DNA from 2 places in the Vibrio sp. V39_P1S14PM300 genome. Region 2 is predicted to be linked to the other one. Evidence: predicted binding sites of a transcription regulator. Region 2 holds the regulator's gene; the other holds the start of a gene.
The links. Region 2 encodes PurR, which represses purine synthesis genes. Its sites were predicted from a motif close to TNANGNAAACGTTTNCNTNA; they were not measured.
Positions count from the first base shown of each region.

Region 1 (11,450 bases), on a different contig from region 2:
GGACTGCACCGCATTCATGCGGTCTGGCCGAATGACAAGATGCGTACGCTGAGCCACACCTCTGCCGGGGCGCGTAACTGGGTGGAAGTTGACACCCACGATGACATCGAAAGCGCCATCGGCGAGCTGAAACGTCAGGGCATGCAGGTGCTGGTCACCCATTTGTCCGACAGCGCGGTGGATTTTCGTGACATCGACTACACCAAGCCGACCGCCATCATACTCGGCAGTGAGAAAGCCGGGGCCTCAGAGACCGCCAAACGTCTCGCGGATCAGGACATCATCATTCCGATGCTCGGCATGGTGCAATCCCTCAATGTGTCCGTTGCCAGTGCGGTTATCCTCTATGAAGCCCAGCGACAACGCAGTGCCGCCGGGATGTACGACAATGACGCCAGTCAGGTGCCGGCCGATGAGATTCACCGTACCTTGTTTGAACGCGGCCACCCGGTGTTGGCCAAAGTCGCCAAACGCAAAGGCTTAGCCTATCCACCTCTGGATGATGACGGTCAGATCGTGGCCGAACCACAGTGGTGGCAGGAGATGCAGCGCAAATAACCCTCAGCTCTAAGGCTACACTGGGGTGAATTTTCCTGTACAAAAACACAGCCCAATGGTTAACTATCGCCACTGACCGCGAAAACGAGAGAGCCCGTATGTCCCAGTTACTGTCCGCTATTCCGCTAACATCCCTGTCCGGGGTCGGCGCCAAAGTGGCTGAAAAACTGGCGAAAGTCGGGCTCAACACCGTTCAGGACCTGTTATTTCATCTGCCGCTGCGTTACGAAGATCGTACCCGTGTCTACCCGGTAGCCAAGCTGCATGCGGGCTTGTGGGCCGCCGTGCAGGGAAAAGTCATGGCGGTTGATACCCTGTTTGGCCGGCGCAAGATGCTGACGGTCAAACTCAGTGACGGTAACGGCACCATCACGCTGCGTTTTTTCAATTTTACCGCCGCGATGAAAAACAACTTTGCCGAAGGCAAACTGGTGCACGCATACGGTGAAATCAAACGCGGCAATATGGGGCTGGAAATTATCCACCCTGACTACAAGTTTTACGCGCCAGAACGTCAGCCGGACGTCGAGCAAAGCCTGACACCCGTCTACCCCACCACCGATGGTCTGAGACAAGTCACCTTACGCAATCTGACCGATCAGGCATTGGCACTGCTGGACAAAGCGGCGGTGCAGGAACTGCTGCCAACCGGACTTTACGACCACCAACTGACGCTGGCTCAGGCTCTGCATACCATTCACCGGCCACCGCCTGACATCGATCTCGACCAGTTCGATCAGGGGCGTCATCCGGCACAAATCCGGCTGATCATGGAAGAGCTGCTGGCACAGAATCTGTCGATGCTGGCGGTACGCAGCCAAGGCCAGCGTGATGCGGCACTGCCGCTGCCCGACGCCTCACAACTCAAGCAGCGGTTACTGGCACAGTTGCCCTTTACGCCGACCGGAGCCCAGTCACGGGTGGTGAAAGAAATTGAAGCGGATCTCACGCAGCCACACCCGATGATGCGTCTGGTGCAGGGCGATGTTGGCTCAGGCAAAACACTGGTGGCCGCGCTGGCGGCCGTGCGGGCGATTGAGCACGGTTATCAGGTCGCCCTGATGGCGCCCACCGAACTGCTGGCAGAGCAACATGCACTCAATTTCTCCAACTGGTTTGAAAGCATGGGGATTCAGGTCGGCTGGTTGGCGGGCAAACTGAAAGGCAAAGCCAAAGAGGCCGAGCTGGCGCGGATTGCCAGCGGAGAAGCGCAGATGGTGGTCGGCACCCATGCTCTGTTTCAGGAACACGTGGCGTTCCATCACCTGGCCCTGGTGATCATTGATGAACAACACCGTTTCGGGGTACATCAGCGCCTGGCATTACGTGAGAAAGGTGCCCGACAAGGCGCGTATCCTCACCAGTTGATCATGACCGCAACCCCTATCCCGCGCACTCTCGCCATGACCGCCTACGCGGATCTGGAAACCTCCGTGATCGATGAATTACCACCGGGCCGGACACCGATTCAGACGGTCGCCATCCCGGACACCAAGCGTGACGACATCATTGAGCGTGTCCGCCATGCCTGTCTTGACGAAGGCAAACAAGCTTATTGGGTCTGTACCCTGATTGACGAGTCCGAAGTTCTGGAAGCGCAGGCCGCCGCTGACACCGCCGAAGAGCTGCAACGCCGACTGCCGGACGTTAAGATCGGTCTGGTCCACGGCCGAATGAAACCGGCCGAAAAACAAGCGGTGATGCAAGCGTTCAAAGACAATCACCTCCACCTGCTGGTCGCCACCACCGTGATTGAAGTTGGGGTAGACGTACCCAATGCCAGCCTGATGATCATTGAGAACCCGGAGCGACTTGGCCTGGCTCAGTTGCACCAGTTACGCGGGCGCGTCGGCCGGGGCTCGGTGGCGAGCCACTGTGTGCTGCTCTATCACGCGCCACTGTCCAAAACGGCGCAAAAGCGTCTGGGGGTGCTGCGCGAAAGCAATGACGGTTTCGTGATTGCCCAGCGCGATCTGGAAATTCGCGGACCGGGCGAACTGCTCGGCACTAAACAGACCGGACTGGCGGATTTCAAAATTGCCGATCTGGTCCGCGATCAGCGCCTGATCCCGGAAGTTCAGCGCATCGCCCGCTACATTCACCAGCAATATCCAGACAACGCCACGGCCATTATCGAGCGCTGGCTCGGTGAGCGCGACGTGTACGCCAAGGCGTGATTTTTCCAACCAATATCGCCACAGCTCCCCTTTTCCCCTCACAAGGCAAACGTTTGCTTTTAATAAAAAACCTTTTATAATTCCGGCCAATTTTTCGCGCGGACCCGACTCCGCATGTGCTCCACGCTGATCCGGCCCTGATTAACAGCAATCACAGATAACGTGCCGGCTCCCACTGATGTCCCCATTCAGCGAATATCAGTGGTGCTCTGACAGGAAATTTCCATGGCTAACCACAACGCTTCGCGACATACCGACCTGGTTTATCAGCTCAACGATAAACCACCGCTACCGCAAACCCTTTTCGCTGCCCTGCAGCACCTGCTGGCCATGTTTGTCGCCATCATTACCCCGTCGCTGATCATCTGCCAGTCGCTTGGTGTGCCGGCCGAGCAAACCAACACCATCATCAGCATGTCATTATTCGCGTCCGGCCTGTCGTCTTTTATCCAGATCCGGACCTTTGGGCCGATCGGTTCCGGGCTGTTGTCCGTGCAGGGCACCAGCTTTAACTTCCTCGGCCCAATCATCGGTGCCGGGCTGGCACTGAAAGCGGGCGGCGCGGATCTGTCGACCATGATGGCGGCGATTTTCGGCACCATTCTGGTGGCCTCATTTGCTGAAATTCTGCTGTCACGCGTGCTGGATTACGCACGCCGGGTGATCACTCCCCTGGTGTCTGGAATTGTGGTGACCCTGATCGGCCTGACGCTGATCCAGGTTGGTCTGGTTTCAATGGGCGGCGGATATGCGGCGCTCGGTGATGGCACGTTCGGCAGCCTGGACAAACTGGCGCTGGCGGGTACGGTACTGGGGCTGATCGTCCTGCTCAACCGCGCCCGCAACCCGTACATTCGGGTCGCATCGATTGTGATTGCCATGCTGGTCGGTTACCTGCTGGCTTATTTCATGGGCATGGTTGATAGCTCACAACTGGGCGACACCGCGCTGATCGCATTGCCGGTTCCCATGCAGTATGGACTGAGCTTTGACTGGTCGCTGTTTATTCCGCTGGTACTGATTTTCCTTATCACGGCGCTGGAGGCGATTGGTGACATTACCGCGACTTCAGAAGTATCTGGCGAGCCGGTCAAAGGCCCGGTCTACATGCGACGCATCAAAGGCGGCGTACTGGCTGACGGGTTAAACTCCGCCCTGGCGGCGCTGCTAAACAGCTTCCCGAACTCCACTTTTAGTCAGAACAATGGGGTGATCATGCTGACCGGTGTGGCCAGCCGTTATGTAGGCTACTTCATCGCCGCCATGCTGGTCTTGCTGGGCCTGTTTCCTGGCGTGGCCAGCTTTGTCCAGCTTATCCCGGAACCTGTGCTGGGCGGCGCAACCATAGTGATGTTCGGCACCATCGCCGCTGCCGGGGTGCGCATTATCTCCCGCGTGGAGCTCGACCGCCGCGCAATTCTGATCATGGCTCTGTCGTTTTCTATGGGGCTAGGCATCGCGCAGAAACCGGAAATCCTCCAGTTCATGCCCGAGTTCATTAAGAGCATCTTCTCCTCCGGCGTCGCCGCCGGTGGCATCACCGCAATCGTGCTCAATCTGCTGCTGCCGGAAAAACTGACCGATGCAGAGCGCGAGCGCGCAACGGAGTCCTAACCATTCCGACTCCCTCAGGCCCGCGGCCGCGCGCTTGAGGGAGTTTAACGGGTTGGAAAGCTGATCTGAGCTTTGAGTCCGCCTTGTGAGCGGTTATTCACCACCACAGCGCCGCGATGCTGGCTGACAATCCGCTTCACGATTGCCAGCCCCAATCCGGTCCCTTCACTGCCCCGCGCGGTGTCGCCCCGGGTAAAAGGTTCGAACAACTTACCGATCTGGCTGTTTTCAATCCCCGGGCCATTATCTTCCACACACACCCACGCCAGTTTATTGTCGGCCGTCATGCCGGTGCTGACTTTTACCCAGCCGTTGCCATAGCGAATGGCGTTCACCACCAGATTACTGATCGCGCGCTTGATCGCGATGGGGCTGCCGATGGCATCTTTCATCTGCGGATTCAGCTCCGTTTCAACCTGAATTTCATACCCCCCTTCCGACGTCGCCACGTCGCGGGCCAAATCATTGAGGCTGACCGCTTCAAAGCTCTGCTGATTGACTGGTTTGAGGTAATCCATAAACTGACTGATGATCTCATTGCACTCTTCGGTGTCACCGATGATGCCTTCCGCCAGATAACTGTCCTGTGGCGACATCATTTCCGTCGCCAGCCGAATGCGGGTCAGCGGCGTGCGTAAGTCGTGACTGATGCCGGCCATCAGCAGCGCGCGGTCTTCTTCGAGCGCCTGAATGCCTTTTGACATCTGGTTAAACGCCCGGGTGACCGAGCGGATCTCCGTGGCGCCTTTTTCTGGCAGCGGTAGTGGGATTTCGCCCCGGCCCACGTCCTTAGCGGCACGCTCAAGCGCCACCAAAGGCCGATTCTGCAACCGGATAAACAGCCAGCCACCGGCGACGATCAGCAGCGCCATGATCAGGCTGTTACGAAACAGCGGCGCAAAGTCTTCTTCCTGTAACTCCGAGAGCGGAATGCGGATCAACGCGCCCGGCAAAGCATCGGTTTTCATCCACAGAATGTAGCTTTCCTGTCCGAGCATCATGCGCACATCGGTCGGAACCCCGAGCTCCTGGCTCATCTCTTCACTCATCAGATCAATACTGACCGCATGGCGGTACTCTTCGGCAATCGGACTGTCTTCCGGATGTATCGTCACGCCCAACTGCTCAAGCACCCGGCGACGCTGCGGCGCATCCAGCCCGGCATTGAGCTCCTCAGAATCATCCAGCATCAGGTTAATTTCATGGCCGAGAATCTTGTTGAATTGCTGCAAACTCGGCAACAGTGCGTAATTAAATACCGCGTAGTAGGAATAGACCTGGCTGGCGATCAGCAAAGTGATCAGCAACAAAATGGATTGAGTCAACGAGCTGCGGATACGCATAACATTACCTTGAGAGCCAATTGGAGCAGGAAGACAAACAAAAAGCTCCGGTTGCGCGGGCAACCGGAGCCGGAAGGTCAAGCTTACGCTTCTTTACCGTCGGGGACAAAGACGTAGCCCAGCCCCCACACCGTCTGAATGTAACGAGGTTTGCTCGGGTCGACTTCCAGCATGCGGCGCAAACGCGAGATTTGCACGTCGATCGAGCGTTCCATGGCGGAGTACTCCCGTCCACGCGCCATATTCATCAGCTTGTCGCGTGACATCGGCTCACGCGCGTTGGTCACCAGGGCTTTAAGCACCGCAAACTCACCAGACGTCAGTGGCATAGGCTCATCACCACGGAACATTTCTCGGGTTCCGAGATTAAGGCGAAACTCACCGAATTCCACCACCGATTCCTCAGAACTCGGAGCGCCCGGCGCTTCAATCACCTGACGACGCAATACCGCTTTGATCCGTGCCAGCAACTCACGGGGGTTAAACGGCTTAGGCAGATAATCGTCCGCGCCGACTTCCAGACCGACAATCCGGTCGATTTCATCACCTTTGGCAGTCAGCATCAGGATCGGTAACATGTTGTTGGCGTTGCGCAGCCGGCGGCAGATCGACAAACCGTCTTCGCCCGGCAACATCAGATCCAGCACCATCAGGTGGAAGTTTTCACGCGTCAACAGACGGTCCATTTGCTCACTGTTTGCCACACTACGTACCTGGAAACCTTGTTCCGACAGGTAACGTTCCAGCAACGCACGCAAACGTGCATCGTCATCGACCACGAGGATCTTAAAGTTTTCTTGCATGTAAAGACTCCACCAAATAAACCCATTGCCCAGACAGGATGGCAGTATGCAATGTACCACCCGTTCGCGAAAAGTCGCTTAAAGAATTGTTAACGTTTATGTCTTTTTTAGCTAATGTATCCGCAGGTTGCAATCTGATAGCATCAACAATATGAAAACCAATCTGATTACCCGAGAAGGCTTTGATCGCCTTAAAAAAGAGCTCGACTTTCTATGGAGAGAAGAGCGCCCTGAAGTCACCAAAAAAGTCACCTGGGCCGCCAGTCTGGGCGACCGCAGTGAGAACGCGGACTACCAGTATAACAAGAAGCGCTTGCGAGAAATTGATCGCCGTGTCCGTTATCTGAGAAAGCGCCTCGAACAGGTCAAAGTGGTCGACTACTCTCCGCAGCAGGAAGGCCAGGTGTTTTTTGGCGCCTGGGTCGAAATTGAGAATGACGCTGGCGAGCGGATGCAGTTTCGCATCGTCGGTCCAGACGAGATCTATGGCGACGCCAAAGGCTACATCTCGATCGACTCACCGATGGCACGGGCGATCCTCAAAAAAGCGGTCGACGACGAATTCACTGTGCGCACCCCGGATGGCGAGAAAGAGTGGTTCGTCAATAGCATCCGCTATCAGGAGTAAAAAAAGCCCCGCACCGCGGGGCTTGACGTTATTGTTCCGAGGCGGGCTTGTCCGTCACGATGTAATCTTTATCGCTGCTGACCACCGCCCCGTACTTAAGAAAATTGCGCCCCAGAATCATGCTGTAATGGAACCGGCTGCGATCTTGCAAATTGACCCGGATCGCTTTCTCAATTCCCCCCAGGCTGACCCGCATCTTGACCACCGGGCGCACGTTGGCTTTTTCACCGTCCCGGGCACGAATGCGCATCACATCGACCACTTCGCGCGTAAACTGCTTTTTCATCCCCAGATCGTTTTCGTAGGTGAAAGTGACCATTTTCTTACCGTCTTTGTCGAACTGCTTGATGTCCTGTGCGTTGATTGAACTGATGTCCGCCCCGGTATCCAGTTTGACTGGAAAACTGAGCCCTTCCACCTGCGCCACTTCAATGTGACCGGCGCGAAACAGCGGGTGCACATCCAGCAGGTTCTCAGCGCGGGTATTGACCAGCACTCCGCCTTTGGCCATTTTTTGTCCCAACGTGAAATACGGCTTCTGGCCCTTTTTCTCCACGACATCAACGGCAAATGCCAGTGTGCGTGTCTCGCCGCCAAACGTGAACTCACCTTCGACAATCGGCCGGGTCGACTCACCCACCACGATGTTTTTGATCACCTCTTTCACCACTTTCTGCTCACCGCCTTTGCCATCGGGCAGATAGAATTCGACCTGCGGCTTCTTGCCTTCCACCAGCTCAAAACTGCTGACCCGCAGCAAGGGAGTGTTGACCGCAAACGACGGTTCCGCGCGCAACGTCACGCCGTCCAGTTCGATCTCTTCCTCAGGTGACACCACCAGCGGATGACTCTTAAGCGCATTGTTGTAGCTCTTTTCGCCGCCACGCAGTAGATTCTCCCGTCCGGAATCGATAACAAAATATCGGCTGGTGGTGTTCAGACCAATACGCAATTGGGTATCGAGGTGACTGCGATCTCGCAGATACACCAGCCAGTGCTCGGTTTGGGTGTCATTGAGCTTAACCGGCAGGTAGACCAGCGGGCGCGCCGTGCCACTCACACGCAGCATTTTCACCAGCGGCAGCGTCATCGCTTTGCGCTGCCCGTTGCTGCCGATCAGCGTAAACGACACCTGGCGGGCTTTTTTATCCACCTGAATGTCTTTGGCATTGGCAATCGAATAATTGTTTTTCAATGAGAAACTGGTTTTGTACGGTAAACCGCCCACGTTAACGGTCTCGTGTTTGCCAATCACCTGAGCTTGTGGCAGGCCCTGCAGGTAATCGTAACCGGCGAACACCCAGGCATTGTTCTCAAGGAAGGTTTTTCCGATCAACACCGGAGCAGAGAAACCGGAACGATCCGCAAGGTTCACGTCAGTGTTAACCGTGTGCCCGGCGATGGTCAGTGGCAGATTGATGGTCGGCCGCAGGATAGGTTTGTCATTGGTACGGCTGCGGATCATCGCAATCCGCTCAATGTCATCGGTTATTTTGATGACTTTGCCAGTGTACGGATGGCGTACTTCAAACGAGACCTGAACCCGGTACGGCTTGAACATGGCGTCTTCCCACTTGCCGTGACGTTTGTCCATGTCCTCAACCACAGCTTCCATCAGGGCATCGTCTTTCAGATGCTGATACTTGGGGTTCTGACTGATGACGTGAATATTCTCGGCATGCATTGAGGTGGTATCGGCGCCAGTGTCAATTTTGCCCGTGAACGGAACGCCCTTGAGTTGCGGAATGTCGTTATAATAGACATTCTCAGTTCGCCCCAGCACCAACTCGTTGTCGATTTTGTACACCGGATCGCGGGTGGTGGCTTGCAGATCGCCAGACCAGGACATCGGGGTGAATAACGCGGTGCTGAACAGGGCAAGGGCTAGAGAAACTTTCTTCATGAGGAGAATCCATGACTGTCGGATAAGTGAAACACAGTAACTATGAGTTCCCCCATAGCCGATAAGTTCTGAATTTGATTACAGTTTTGACACAAATATAACCAATATCCACCTGAGATAAGTAATTTAAGCGCAAAAACCGGCGACCAAATGTAAAATCGTTGGAAAAACGCCGACGCACCCCAATGTGGGAAATACCCACGCCGTGCATCGGCTGCCAATACACCCGAATAAAAGAGAAACCACGGATGAGCCAAGCTATCTGTCACTTGATTGCCCAGGAGCTGAATGTACGCCCTGAGCAGGTCAACGCCGCTGTCACTCTGATTGATGACGGTAACACCGTCCCCTTTATTGCCCGCTACCGAAAAGAAGTCACCGGCGGACTGGACGATACCCAACTGCGGACGCTGGACAGCCGCCTGTCCTATCTGCGTGAGCTGGACGAACGTCGTCAAACCATCCTCAAATCGATTGAGGAACAGGGAAAACTGACAGCGGAGCTGGAACAAGACATCCGTCAGGCCGACAGTAAAACGCGACTGGAAGACCTGTATCTGCCGTACAAACCGAAGCGCCGTACCAAGGGGCAAATCGCCATCGAAGCCGGCCTGGAGCCGCTGGCGGACACGCTGTGGCACACACCGCAGACTGACCCTGACAGTGAAGCGGCCAAGTATCTGGCGGATGACAAAGGCATCACAGACATCAAAGCCGCGCTGGATGGTGCACGTGCGATCATCATGGAGCGCATCGCTGAAGACGCCAACCTGTTGGAGAAGATCCGCGCCCATCTGACCCGACACGCCGAACTGGTGGCCCGGGTTGTCGCAGGCAAAGAGCGCGAAGGCGAAAAATTCAAAGACTATTTCGAACACAATGAACCGATCAGCAAAGTGCCGTCTCACCGCGCGCTGGCGATGTTACGTGGCCGCAACGAAGGCTTTCTGACCCTGGCACTGAATGCCGATCCGGCTCAGGAAGAAGGTGTGCGTCAGTCCTATTGTGAAACTTTGATTGCCGATCACTACGGCATCACGCTGAGCAATGCGGCGGCTGACGCATGGCGTAAGCAGGTCATCAGCTGGGCATGGCGCATCAAAGTGTCGATGCACATGGAAACCGAGTTGATGGGCGCCATGAAAGAGCGCGCGGAAATTGAGGCCATCGACGTGTTCGCCACCAACCTGAAAGATCTGCTGATGGCAGCACCCGCGGGTCCACGCGCGACGCTCGGCCTCGATCCGGGCCTGCGTACCGGCTCGAAAATCGCCGTGGTGGATGCCACCGGGAAAGTGCTGACCACCGAAACCATTTACCCACATCCTCCACAGAATCAGTACGACCGCGCCGCGCAGGTCGTGGACCAGTTGGTACGCAAATTTAATGTGGATCTGATTGCGATCGGCAACGGCACGGCGTCGCGCGAAACCGATGCCTTTGTGGCTGACGTGATCCAACGTGGCAACCTCAAAGTACAGAAAATCATGGTCAGTGAGGCTGGAGCATCGGTGTACTCGGCCTCCGAACTGGCGGCAAAAGAGTTCCCGGCCATGGACGTGTCACTGCGGGGCGCGGTGTCAATCGCCCGCCGCCTGCAGGATCCCCTGGCGGAACTGGTGAAAATCGATCCGAAATCCATCGGTGTCGGTCAGTACCAGCACGACGTCAGTCAGACATTGCTTGCCAAGCGCCTTGATGCGGTGGTGGAAGACTGTGTCAACGCCGTCGGAGTGGACGTCAATACAGCATCAGCAGCACTGCTGACCCGCGTCGCCGGCCTGTCGACCACGTTGGCTGACAACATCGTTGCCTACCGCGACGAAAACGGCCGCTTTGAGTCCCGCACCACGCTGAAAAAAGTCGCACGTCTGGGGCCAAAAGCGTTTGAACAGTGTGCCGGTTTCCTGCGCATCATGGACGGAAAGAACCCGCTTGATGCCTCGTCAGTGCACCCGGAAGCCTACCCGGTGGTCAAAGCCATCGCAGAGAAAAACCACAAGCAGGTACAGAGCCTGATCGGCGACTCCGACTTCCTGCGCGGCTTGCATGCGGTCGATTACACCGACGACCACTTCGGTGTGCCGACCGTGACCGACATTATCCGTGAGCTGGACAAACCGGGGCGTGACCCGCGTCCGGAGTTTAAGACAGCAACATTTGCCGACGGCGTCAATACCGTCGCCGATCTGGAGCCTGGCATGATTCTCGAAGGCGTGGTCTCCAACGTGGCCAATTTCGGCGCGTTTGTCGACATTGGCGTTCATCAGGACGGACTGGTGCACGTCTCCGCGCTGTCGGATCGATTCGTATCCGACCCACGAGACGTGGTCAAGGCCGGGGATATTGTCAAAGTCAAAGTGATGGAGGTGGACGTGCAGCGCAAACGCATCGGTTTGTCCATGCGCCTCAGTGATGAACCAG
Region 1 covers NZ_WXWP01000283.1:2,722-14,171, forward strand. The annotation lists gene trmH (tRNA (guanosine(18)-2'-O)-methyltransferase TrmH) at 1-558, shown strand, start outside; gene recG (ATP-dependent DNA helicase RecG) at 624-2,735, shown strand; gene CAG65_RS14480 (uracil-xanthine permease family protein) at 2,961-4,349, shown strand; gene envZ (two-component system sensor histidine kinase EnvZ) at 4,394-5,692, opposite strand; gene ompR (osmolarity response regulator transcription factor OmpR) at 5,776-6,495, opposite strand; gene greB (transcription elongation factor GreB) at 6,647-7,123, shown strand; gene CAG65_RS14500 (putative ATP-dependent zinc protease) at 7,152-9,026, opposite strand; gene CAG65_RS14505 (Tex family protein) at 9,275-11,450, shown strand, end outside.
Region 1: CAG65_RS14480 (uracil-xanthine permease family protein) is a predicted target of PurR. The motif match lies at 2,777-2,796, and genes of this name have one in related genera.

Region 2 (11,450 bases):
ACATCACCTTCAATGATGTAAAGATCGTCCGGACAGTCGTCCAGCTCGACCAGTTTTTCTTCAATGTCACTGAGATCCGATACCACAATCGCATGACGGGCAGGACCATACATGGCACTAAAGTACGGTGCATCGTCAATCGTGATGTCGTCGTAGATTTCAGACAGCAGCACGCCGCCCAAGGTATCAGCTAACCCTTTCAGACGTGGATCGTTTGAGCCACCCGGTGACGCTAAACGCTCGATTTCGTTTTCCAGCGTCGCACGACGATCCGCCAGCTTGTCTTTCGCAATGGATTGCTGCTTTTCCTGCTCCAGTGCCTGTTGCATCTGCGTCATGACAGCCTGGCTGTCATACAATTCAGCGCCACTTTGCTCCTGCAACGTTTTCAGTGCATCGTTCGCACTGATCCAAGCCGGTGCGATGGATTCAAGACGCTTAATTTCAGCCGAATGATCCTGCTCTTTCCGACGCAGTTCGCTGCGCTGCTCACGCACTTCTTCTTGAGCCAGATCCAGTGACTCCAACTGCAATGCGTGGCGTTCGCGCTCTTGCTCCAGCGTCAGTTCGTCGTCCAGCGAGACATGAAACTGCTTCTGATATTCGCTTGTCAGTTCGCGGACTTGACGCTGTTGATTGATGCTGCGCTCTAAATCACGATGCTGCGCGCGCCACTGCTGCTCATTCTGGATCGTTTGTTCAGCGTCTCGGGCTTTGCGAATCACTTCCCGGGCTTTATCAGCTGCATCACTGCGTTCGACCTGGCCGACTATTCCGGTAATCAGCTTCAATGCAGTATCAAACTGTTGAGCGGCGGCTGACGACATATCCAGCTTGTGCTTAACCGACAACAAGGTATTGGTGTTCGCGCTTTCCTGAGCCTTCAACTGTGCCACTAACGCTTGTGCACCTTCTGCCGTCAAAGTGTTATCACCCAGCAATTGACGGGCTTTATCCAGTGCCTGAATCGCTTGTTGATATTGCAGGGCACGGGTTTGCTGAACATCGAGCGCTTGTTGGTAATCGGCCAGTTGCGTCTTGAGGCTGTCGACCTCTTCTTCTGTAACGGTAGCCTGCTCTTCGGCCATAATCACACGCTCTTGCGCTTCCTCAACCACCATCATTTGCTCTTCCAGACGCTCATTAAGCTCTTCCAGATCTTCCAGATAGCGTTCGATCTTTTCCTGCTGGCGCAATGCATTCTGTACCAGTTGGAGGTGATCTGAAGCGGCGCGGTAATCCATTTCCAGTGCCGACTCCTGCTCAACCAACATCTCCAGCTCTTCCTGAACACGGTTAAGCAGTTCGTTTTGTTGTACCAAGGTTTCACGCGAGCCGAACAGTTCACTGCGCAGCGACAGCGTTTGTTCCAGCTTATTACGGCGATCGTTGGCATGGCGCATGTAATCTGCGGCCACATAGTTGGTCGATTCCGTGATCAAATGCTTAAACAGATCACGATCCGCCTGAGTGGTTTTGATCGCTTCCAGTGTCATGCGGTTTTCACGCAGCGCCGATTCCATGTCCTGGAATGCTTTCTTCACCCCGCCATTTTGAGGCAGTAAGTAGTCACGCAATGAGCGGGTAATCGCACTTGAGATACCACCATACAGAGACGCTTCAATCAGACGATAAAACTTAGAGCGGTCGCTGGAGTTACGCAGCTTCTTAGGTATTACCCCAAACTCAAACATCTGAGCATGGTAATCGACGATGGACGCAAAGGTTTTAAACTGAACGCCTTCGTATTCACCCAGCGCGTCTTTGACTTCATTAATCTGGCGTACACGCGCATGGCTGCTAGAGACCGTTTCCACCAGCACATCAGTCGGTTTGAGATGGCTCGGTAAGCCTTGAATAACAAACGGCTTGATATCGACTTTCTTGTCACGGCCGGCGACCTGTTGCAGCTTAACAACAAACGTCAAGCGCTGATGACGAGAGTTCAGTACATCCAGTGCGGCGTAACATGCACCGGGTTTGAGCTTACCGTACAAACCTTTGTCACGAGACGACTGACTGCTACCCGCCTCCGTGGTGTTACGAAAATGCAGCAGCGTTTGATCCGGAATCAATGCCGTAATGAAGGCGGCCATGGTGGTTGATTTACCCGCACCGTTACCACCGGACAAAGTGGTTACCAAACCATCGATATCAAATGTACGAGCAAAAAAGCCGTTCCAGTTGACCATGGTCAGCGATTGATATTTACCTCGTTCAATCATGCTTCACCTTCTAACTCTTGCTCGTTGTTGTCTTCTTCATTGTCGTCGTCATTTAGCAGGCTGCCCTGGCTTGGCTCTTGTGTATGCACCACTGCCTCACCATCACGAATGAGTCGCAGTTGTGCTTCGCGCATATCGTCGCCAACACGCACATCAGCGCCAAAGCGGAACACCGACTCACTGATACTGAATTTACCGGTTTCACCGATGTTAATGATCATGCCCAAACGGCGCAGACGGCGCAGCGACGTACGCACTTTTTCAAACAGCTTCTCTTTATCCAGATCAGAGCCAGTCGCCCGATTGGTGACCAGCTTCATCAGTTTCTTCTCATCCGCCAGGGCCAGTAGCTCTTCGTACAGCTCTTGATTGGTGAAAATCCCTTCGTGGGCCAGACGCTCCGGGCTAAGGTAGAGGAAACACAGTACCTTACCCACCAGCATATCCAGCTCCGAAAGCACACTACGGCCAATCAATGAGGTCGAACGTGGACGTAGATAGAAAAAGCCTTCAGGTGCTTTTATCAGCTCAGTGTTGTAACGCTGGTAGAACGACGCCAGCTCAACTTCGAAATCACACAGCAACGCGTGGTTATCCAGATCTTCGCTGGAAATATGGCGCCCGGCGCGCAGCATACTATCCAATTGAGGAAACAACGGGTTGGAAATCGCTTTTACCAGATTGTCTGGCATGTATTCATTAGTATCGGTCGATGACATTTGCTTGTACCTTTGCACCGTAATCGTTGATCGCTTGCCAGTCAGGCTGAACAGCCTGATAGTCGGACTCTGAATAACCGAGTCTCACGGCCTGGTCGACAACAATACGGGCTAAATCAAAATGATGAGTGTGTGGGTGTGCTGACAGGTAGTCGCGCAGAACACTGCCGAGATCAATCGGCGAACCGCTGTCTTTGTGTACCTGTAACATGGCGCCGATGCGCTCAGATAACTCATCATTGACTTGCTGAAACTCTTCAAACTCCATATCGAGAGGAACCTGGCCGGTTACCTCATCATCACGAAGCACCAGAGCTTCATCACGTAAATCAGTAAGACGCTCGGCATCTGCATAAGTGAGATACCAAGGCATGTCGAAATAGTCCTTGACCGACTGGCGCAAACGGGTACTGAACGCCCGGTTTTTGTCCATGTCGATCGCAGTACGGATAAACTTATGCACGTGGCGGTCATAGCCAATCCACAGATCAATCGCCTGCTGACCCCAACTGGTGATTCGATCCAGTTTCATTTGCAGGCCAAACAGCGTTTCCTCGACAAACTCCAGCTCTGGGTCACCGTACACCTTTTCCTGAATATCGAGGATCTGAGTCTGGAGCTCGTCTCCGGCGGCTTGCAGGGTATCCTGAAGCTCTTTCAACGTCGAAGAGGTTTCAGACAGCAGCGCTTCACAGTTGTTAATAGCATCGCGCCAGTCTTTGTTCAGCAGCTCTGCAATTTGTTCTTTGACTGAGCGCTGCTGTTCATCCATAACGCGTTGGTTGAGATCAATTTGATCAAAAATCTCACCGACGGAGTAGCGCAATACGCCGTAGACATTTTTCTTCCAATGACCTGGGGTTCCACCTTTCAGCGCCGCCTCTTTGGCTTTCGCCATTTCATCCGCCACCATCGACAGTTGAATCGACAACTTGAGCTTAGAAAACTCGCGGTGACGCACGTAATAATCGGTGATACCAATCGCCAGCGGCGACAGGCGGTAAATACTTGCGCCATCATTGACTTCACTGGTGAACCGGCTCAACAAGCGCTGGTTCACCATTTCATTGATCGCGTTGTTGGCGCGGAATGCGGATGCTTCCCCCGTCTCCGCAAACATGCGGGTAACGATGGTAAACGCATCATGCAGTTCTCCTTCACCTAGCTCTTCATCAAACCTTTCGTTGCTTAATACAGCGACAGCAATCAAAAACGCCAGTCGCTCTGTTGTCAGGTTCAATGAGAAATCTTGCTGCTTTACCCAGCCGACCAATTCATCAATTGGTTGCTCCGCAGCATTGAGAGTCATCTCACTCATTGTTGTTCCTGTTCTTGTTTCTTTTTGGCCCATACGTGAATGTATCGACCTAATGAGAGGTACGGCTCTTGTCTACATAGTTGTTTTTCCAGAGCCAGTACATCGTCAAATTCGTAGTCGCCCATATTCTTCATGTTGCCAATGTAATCACTGAAGGAGCGAATTCCGGATTTGCCGCAAATGTCAAACCCAGCGTCTTCCATCCACTGGTAGACTTCTTCCGGTTTGAGCCCTTGCTGCGGCTGTAACTTAAATCGTTTGCGATGTGGCATGCCTTTCAGCACATGGGGAATATTGCCACAAATTGCATTCTTAAATACCAGACCGTGATGGTTATAGAACATCACCGATGCCATTCCTCCCGGCCTGACCTGCGCCAGCACTTTGTCCAACGCACTTTTCGGATCGGCCAGCCACTCCATGACCGCATGGAACATCACCACGTCCACAGGCTCATCCAGATGTTCGTCAATCGACTGGACCGGAGAATGAATCAGGCGATACTGCTCAAGCAGCCCGTTATTTGCAATATCCTGCTCAGCTAGCTGTAGCATTTCGCAAGATAGATCACACAACGTAATCCTGTGGCCTAATTTAGCCAGCTTCTGTGACATTTGAGCCAGCCCGCCCCCGGCATCAAGAACGTGAAGTGAGGGCTGAGAAAATTGCGACAACAGATTAAGAAGATCTTCCCAAACAATAATTTGGCGAATCTCTCCCTTATCGGAGCCGTAAATATTTTTTGCAAATTTGTGGGCAATATCGTCGAAATTACGGTCTTGAGTCACTGCGGTTAGGTTATGATAACGAATCGTGCTGCTATTCTGTCATAGGAATGGCAGGATTAAAGAGGCTTTATGCCCTTTTTTCAATCAAGTGATGTTTTTTCGGACTATTTAAGTATGTTTGAGCTGAAAAAAGTTGTCGCATCTCTTCTGATGCCGCTTCCAGCGATGTTAATCATCGGCTTTATCGGTCTGATGCTGATAATGTTTACCACCAAAAGAAAGTCTGGCTGCTTTGTGGTGCTTTTCTCCTTAATGGGCATTTTTCTGATCGCCTTCCAGCCAGTATCCACTCGTCTGTTGATGCCTTTGGAGCGTCAGTATTCTGCTTTTCTGCCTGTGGATGAATCCATTGACTACGTGATGGTTCTGGGCAACTCACATGTGGTGGATGACCGTATTCCGCCCACCTCAGAACTGAGCCGTGCCAGTCTGATGCGCCTTACAGAAGGCATTCGGATTGTGCGTATGTATCCGGGCGCAAAGTTGATTCTGTCCGGTTATGCGGGTGGCTCGGAGATGAGCAATGCGCGCATGATGGCGAAAGTCGCGTTGGCGCTTGGAGTATCTAAATCAGATATTATTCTGCTTGAAACCGCCAAAGACACCTGGGAAGAAGCGCGTCAGGCGGCGGCGTTTGTACAACAACGTAAATTAGTGTTGGTGACTTCCGCCAGCCATATGCAACGTGCAATGAATGAGTTTAACTCCGCGGGTCTGTCACCAATTGCTGCGCCGACCAATTATCTGGCGCAATCCAACATTGCTCAGGCTTGGGATAAGTACACCCCAAAAGCCGTGTATCTTGAACAAACTGAGCGCTACTGGCATGAAACGTTAGGCAGGATTTGGCAGTCTATGCGCAATTGGGTTTCGGATTACGAGCAGCAAGCGATCGAAGCCGAACAAAGCCAGTTGAGCAACAGTGAGGCGCAGTAGAGCAATTTCAGCGATAAAAAACCGAAGCCAACGCTTCGGTTTTTTTGTTTCCGTATACGATCAATCGCCGGCAAACATGTAGCCTTCGCCATGCACCGTTACGAAAATTTGCGGGTTCTTGGGATCGAATTCCATTTTCGCTCTCATCCGGCGGATCAACACGTCAATGGTGCGATCGTTCGGCGCATCAACCCGGTGGCTGATCATGTTCAGGATTCGTTCGCGACTCAGTACCTGATTCGGGTAGGAAGAAAGCGCCACCAATAATTCATATTCCGCCTTCGTCAGCTTCACCGGTTCACCGTTGCGACTTAAGGCGCGGCGCTGCACATCAAACGTCCAGTCGCTAAAACGAATCACGTTGCCATCCTGCTCCTCACAGATTTGTCCGCCACGACGGGCAAGTGAAATACGCCACAAGAGATTTTTGACCCGAACCAGCAGCTCGCGTAACTCAAACGGTTTGGTAACGTAGTCATCCGCGCCCATCTCCAGGCCGACGATTTTGTCGATGCTATCCGTGCGCCCTGTCACCAGGATAATTCCAATATCAGATTGACTGCGCAGTTCACGCGTTAACATCAGGCCATCGCCGCCAGGAAGGTTGATGTCCAGCATCACTAAATCGACCGCGTGAGCCTGAAGCATATCGCGCATCTGATCGCCATTCTCCGCTTCACTGACCTGGTAACCTTCACTCTGAAAATAGCCCGCCAGTTTACTGCGAGTCACCGCATCATCTTCTACTACTAATACGTGATAGCTCATTTACACCACTTTGAATCATTGGAATGGTTTACGATAATTATTCTATTCATAACTAGTCACAATTCTAGTCTCCGCGGTGCGAATTCGAAGAAAGCTGGCTTTTTATTGATTCAAGACAACCTTCACCACTCCATTCATATTTCGTCATAAGCCGCGATAATTTGTCATACATGGCGTTACCGCTATTCATCTTTATCCATTAAACTTAGAAGTATCAGAATTTCCGGAGCTTAATCCATGCAAGAAACCAAAGCGTTCAATGAAAAACGAGCTGAAATTTACTGGTGGTTATCCAGCTTGTTTGCCAAAGAGCTGACCGAGGCCGACATTGAGCAGTATCACTCCCCTCAGATCCGCGCTTTTCTGAGCGGGCTTGGTGAAAATAGCACGCTGAAACCGGCCTCTGACCAACTGGTGGATGCCTTAAATCGCCTGATGGACCGAGCAGACGCGCCACTTGAACTGGCTGCGGATTTTTGCGATCTGTTCCTGAAATCAGACAAAGACGCCGCTTTACCTTACGCCTCCATTTATATCGGTAAATCGGGTCTGCTCAATGACGAGCCAGCCATTGAAATGGAAGCCGTGATGGCACATCACGGTGTGGCGGTCGACAAATCCCTCAACGAGCCAGCCGATCATCTGGCGATAGAACTCGATTTCCTTGGCAACATGATTATCCGCTCTAACGAACTGGAACAGGAAAAGCACCTCGATCAGGCGCTGCTGGATCAGGAAGTTTTTATCCGTCAACATCTGCTCTCCTGGGTTCCTCAGTTCAGTCAACGTTGTCAGCAGTATGATCAGTTTGGGTTTTATGCAGCGGTTGCCGCACTGTTGGAAGCATTTCTCGAGCTTGATTGCCAATATCTGGTTGGTGAATAAGCGCGAAGCCCCTCTCTGACAAGATTAACATTTTGTGACCATCGCCTTATCCAGGCGATGGTTTTTTAATTGCCACTTGCGGCAGAGCAGTCTAAAATCGTGATCGCAAACGATAAAAATATGATGATGAATGCAAACCGCTGTCTTTAAGCGGTTTTTGTGTTTCTGATACTTACTGCCTCAGGCCGGGGGAATCCGGTTGACCTGGCAGGTGACAACAGGACAGAACCTTATGGCTACCATTAAAGATGTCGCACGCTTAGCCGGCGTTTCAACGACGACTGTATCCCATGTGATTAACAAAACCCGCTTTGTTGCTGAAGCCACCCAAGAAAAAGTGATGGAAGCGGTGAAAGAGCTGAACTATGCCCCGAGTGCCGTTGCGCGTAGCCTGAAATGCAATACCACGCGCACCATCGGTATGCTGGTCACTCAATCAACCAACCTGTTTTTCTCGGAAGTGATCGATGGGGTAGAAAGCTACTGTTACCGTCAAGGCTATACGCTGATCCTGTGTAACACCGGCGGTATCTACGAAAAGCAACGGGACTACATCCGCATGCTGGCTGAGAAGCGCGTCGACGGTATCCTGGTAATGTGCTCTGATCTGACCGAAGAGCTGTCGGAAATGCTTGAGCGTCACGCAGACATTCCGAAAGTCATTATGGACTGGGGCCCGGCAAGCTCCCAGGCAGACAAGATCATCGATAACTCAGAAGAAGGCGGCTACCTGGCGACGAAATACCTGATCGATCACGGCCACACCGACATCGCCTGCCTGAGCGGTCACTTTGAAAAAGCAGCCTGTCAGGAACGAATTCTGGGTTTCCGCCGCGCCATGGGAGAAGCCAAGCTACCGGTAAATGAAGACTGGATCCTGGAAGGCAACTTCGAGTGCGACACCGCTGTATTAGCGGCAGACAAAATTGCCGCGATGGACAAACGCCCGACCGCGATTTTCTGCTTTAACGACACCATGGCCCTGGGTCTGATGAGTCGTCTGCAGCAAAAAGGCATCCGGGTTCCGGAAGATATGTCCGTCATTGGTTATGACAACATAGAGTTGGCAGAGTACTTCTCACCACCACTAACGACCGTTCACCAGCCGAAGCGCCGGGTCGGAAAGAACGCATTTGAGATCCTGCTGGAGCGTATAAAAGACAAAGAACACGAGAAACGTGTCTTCGAAATGCACCCTGAAATTGTCGAACGCTGTACAGTCAAAAAACTGAACTAACCTCTCACTTATTGATAAAAATGCGTTTAGTATTAGTGACTTACTATTTACTAAACGCATTTCACACCATCAATTTCCTGAAGCAAGATCACATTTATAACCACACTTTGTGAAGCTCTGGGCAAAATTTATTTATGCTTAAATTGGTTACATTAGCCACGCACAGGGCAAACCATCTGAAAGGGTGGGACGCAAAGCCTCCGGCCTAAACCAGAACCTGGTAGGTAGCGGGGTTGCCGATGGCAAAAAATGCATTCAGCAAGTTTACTGCTATTTGACACACCGATTGCATGTTTTTGCTAACCTCTCGGACCTGATTTGGTGGCGTATTCACATACACCGAGAAATAAAAACATGGATAAACCAGTACTTAAAGATTCAATGCGACTTTTTGAGCAACTAGGACGCGTCAAATCTCGTTCAATGTTTGGTGGTTTTGGTATTTTTGTCGACGACACAATGTTTGCTTTGGTAGTAAACGAAAAGCTTCACATCCGCGCTAACGAGCAGACTACTGCAAAGTTTAAGCAACAAGGATATGAACCTTACGTTTATAAGAAGCGCGGCTTTCCCGTTGTGACAAAGTATTTTGCACTGCCTGATAGCTGGAACGACGATCATGAAGCAACCCTGAATGAAGCGAAATCTGCGCTAGAGTCAGCAAAAAAAGAAAAAGCCTCTCAGGCAACCGCGAAACCTAACCGGTTGAAAGATCTTCCCAACCTTCGACTTGCCACTGAGCGCATGCTGAAAAAGGCAGGTATCTCTTCTGTTGAAGATCTGGAGCGCCACGGCTCTGTGGCCGCCTATAAAGCGATTTGCGATACCCACTCCGCCGATGTCGGTCTGGAGCTACTGTGGGCACTGGAGGGCGCCATTAACGGCACTCACTGGTCGGTGATCCCTCAATCCAGGCGAGACGAACTGATCAATCGCCTAAGCTAACCCCGAAGCCAGCATTATGCTGGCTTTTTTCTTATTGATACTGTTTACCAAAACGGACGATGAAATTTTTTCTGTCGGTTGCCTGTCTTGCTATAGTAACCGGGCAACACCTCATCAGTGATTGGCCAATCGTTTTCAAAGAGGACTCACGATGAATAAGAAATTGCTGATTGGCGTACTGCTGGTTGGACTGATCATTTTCCTTGGTATTAATTTCGGCCAGTATCTGACTCTGGACAATGCCAAGGCCCAACAAACCGCACTCGGAGAGTTCATCAGCGATCACTTCGCTGTGGCGGCGTTGAGTTATTTCGTCGCCTACGTGGCAATTGCCGCGTTTTCAATCCCAGGTGCGGCGGTCGTAACCTTGCTCGGAGCGGCTCTATTCGGCTTCTGGACCAGCTTGGTTTTAGTGTCCTTCGCCAGCACTATCGGTGCTACCCTGGCGTTTCTCAGCTCTCGCTATCTTTTACGTGACTGGGTTCAGAGCAAATTCAGCGACAAAATGACCACCATCAATCAAGGGGTGGAACGCGACGGCGCGTTTTATCTGTTTTCGTTAAGACTGATTCCCGTCTTTCCGTTTTTTCTGATCAACTTACTGATGGGGCTGACCCCTATTTCTGTCCTGCGCTTCTATCTCGTGAGTCAGTTGGGAATGCTGCCCGGAACCGCGGTCTACCTTAACGCGGGAACGCAACTGGCGCAGATAAACAGCCTGTCTGGGATTGTGTCCCCGGCGGTCCTGGCTTCATTTGTGTTGCTAGGTCTGTTTCCTATCGTGGTGAAATGGATTATGGTGAAGCTTCGCCTCTCCCCTAACGTCAACGGAAATGCCGGATGAAAATTTTTGTCGCCAATAACCCAACAGAGGCGCATATCGTTTGCGAGTTGCTTAAAGCCGAGCGGATCCAGTGCGAGGTCCGCGGAGAAGGGTTATTTGGCCTCAAAGGCGAATTGCCATTTGGGGAGGACACCGATCCGTACATCTGGTTATTGAATCCAATGCAAAAGATGTTGGCGCAGAGCATCATCGATGCCTATCATCAACAATCGAATACGGAAGCCGGCACCTTATGGCGCTGCCAGCGATGCGGGGAAGAAAACGAGCCACAATTCGGCGCCTGCTGGCAGTGTGGCGCACCTCGCCCAACAGAGTAACCCTTAGTGGGTGTGGCGTTTAATGAATTCTATCGAATGTTGATTAAAGACATCCGGCTGTTCAACGTTGCACACATGGCCACAATCAGGAATTTCTCGCAGCTCACTGGTTCGGTGCACAGCAACCATCTCTTTCACCGGCTGGATAAACATATAGTCACGAGCGCCCATCAGGTAAAGCGTGGGGATTGGCAGGTCTTTTTCCTTGAAATAACGCATCAACGGGTTGACTTCAGCCGCCAACACAAACCAGCGCTTAAACTCTTTCTGACAAAGGCGTTTGGCCTCACGGATGAACAGATGGCGTGATTCTTTCTGACTGCGCTGAGGCATCACAATGTAGGCAAACAAGCTGTAGAGCCACATATAGGGCAAAATATGCTTGCTCAGATTGCCCAGTTTAACCAGCAGTTGAGAACGCGTGTTCAACCGGGTAATTGCGCCGCCGAGCACCATTGTCCTGACCCG
Region 2 covers NZ_WXWP01000161.1:21,171-32,620, forward strand. The annotation lists gene mukB (chromosome partition protein MukB) at 1-2,225, opposite strand, end outside; gene mukE (chromosome partition protein MukE) at 2,222-2,944, opposite strand; gene mukF (chromosome partition protein MukF) at 2,925-4,262, opposite strand; gene cmoM (tRNA uridine 5-oxyacetic acid(34) methyltransferase CmoM) at 4,259-5,050, opposite strand; gene elyC (envelope biogenesis factor ElyC) at 5,165-5,986, shown strand; gene torR (two-component system response regulator TorR) at 6,047-6,754, opposite strand; gene torD (molecular chaperone TorD) at 6,992-7,639, shown strand; gene purR (HTH-type transcriptional repressor PurR) at 7,872-8,876, shown strand; cyclic di-GMP riboswitch class I at 9,033-9,117, shown strand; gene CAG65_RS08050 (TfoX/Sxy family DNA transformation protein) at 9,231-9,821, shown strand; gene CAG65_RS08055 (TVP38/TMEM64 family protein) at 9,973-10,665, shown strand; gene CAG65_RS08060 (putative signal transducing protein) at 10,662-10,982, shown strand; gene CAG65_RS08065 (alpha/beta fold hydrolase) at 10,986-11,450, opposite strand, start outside.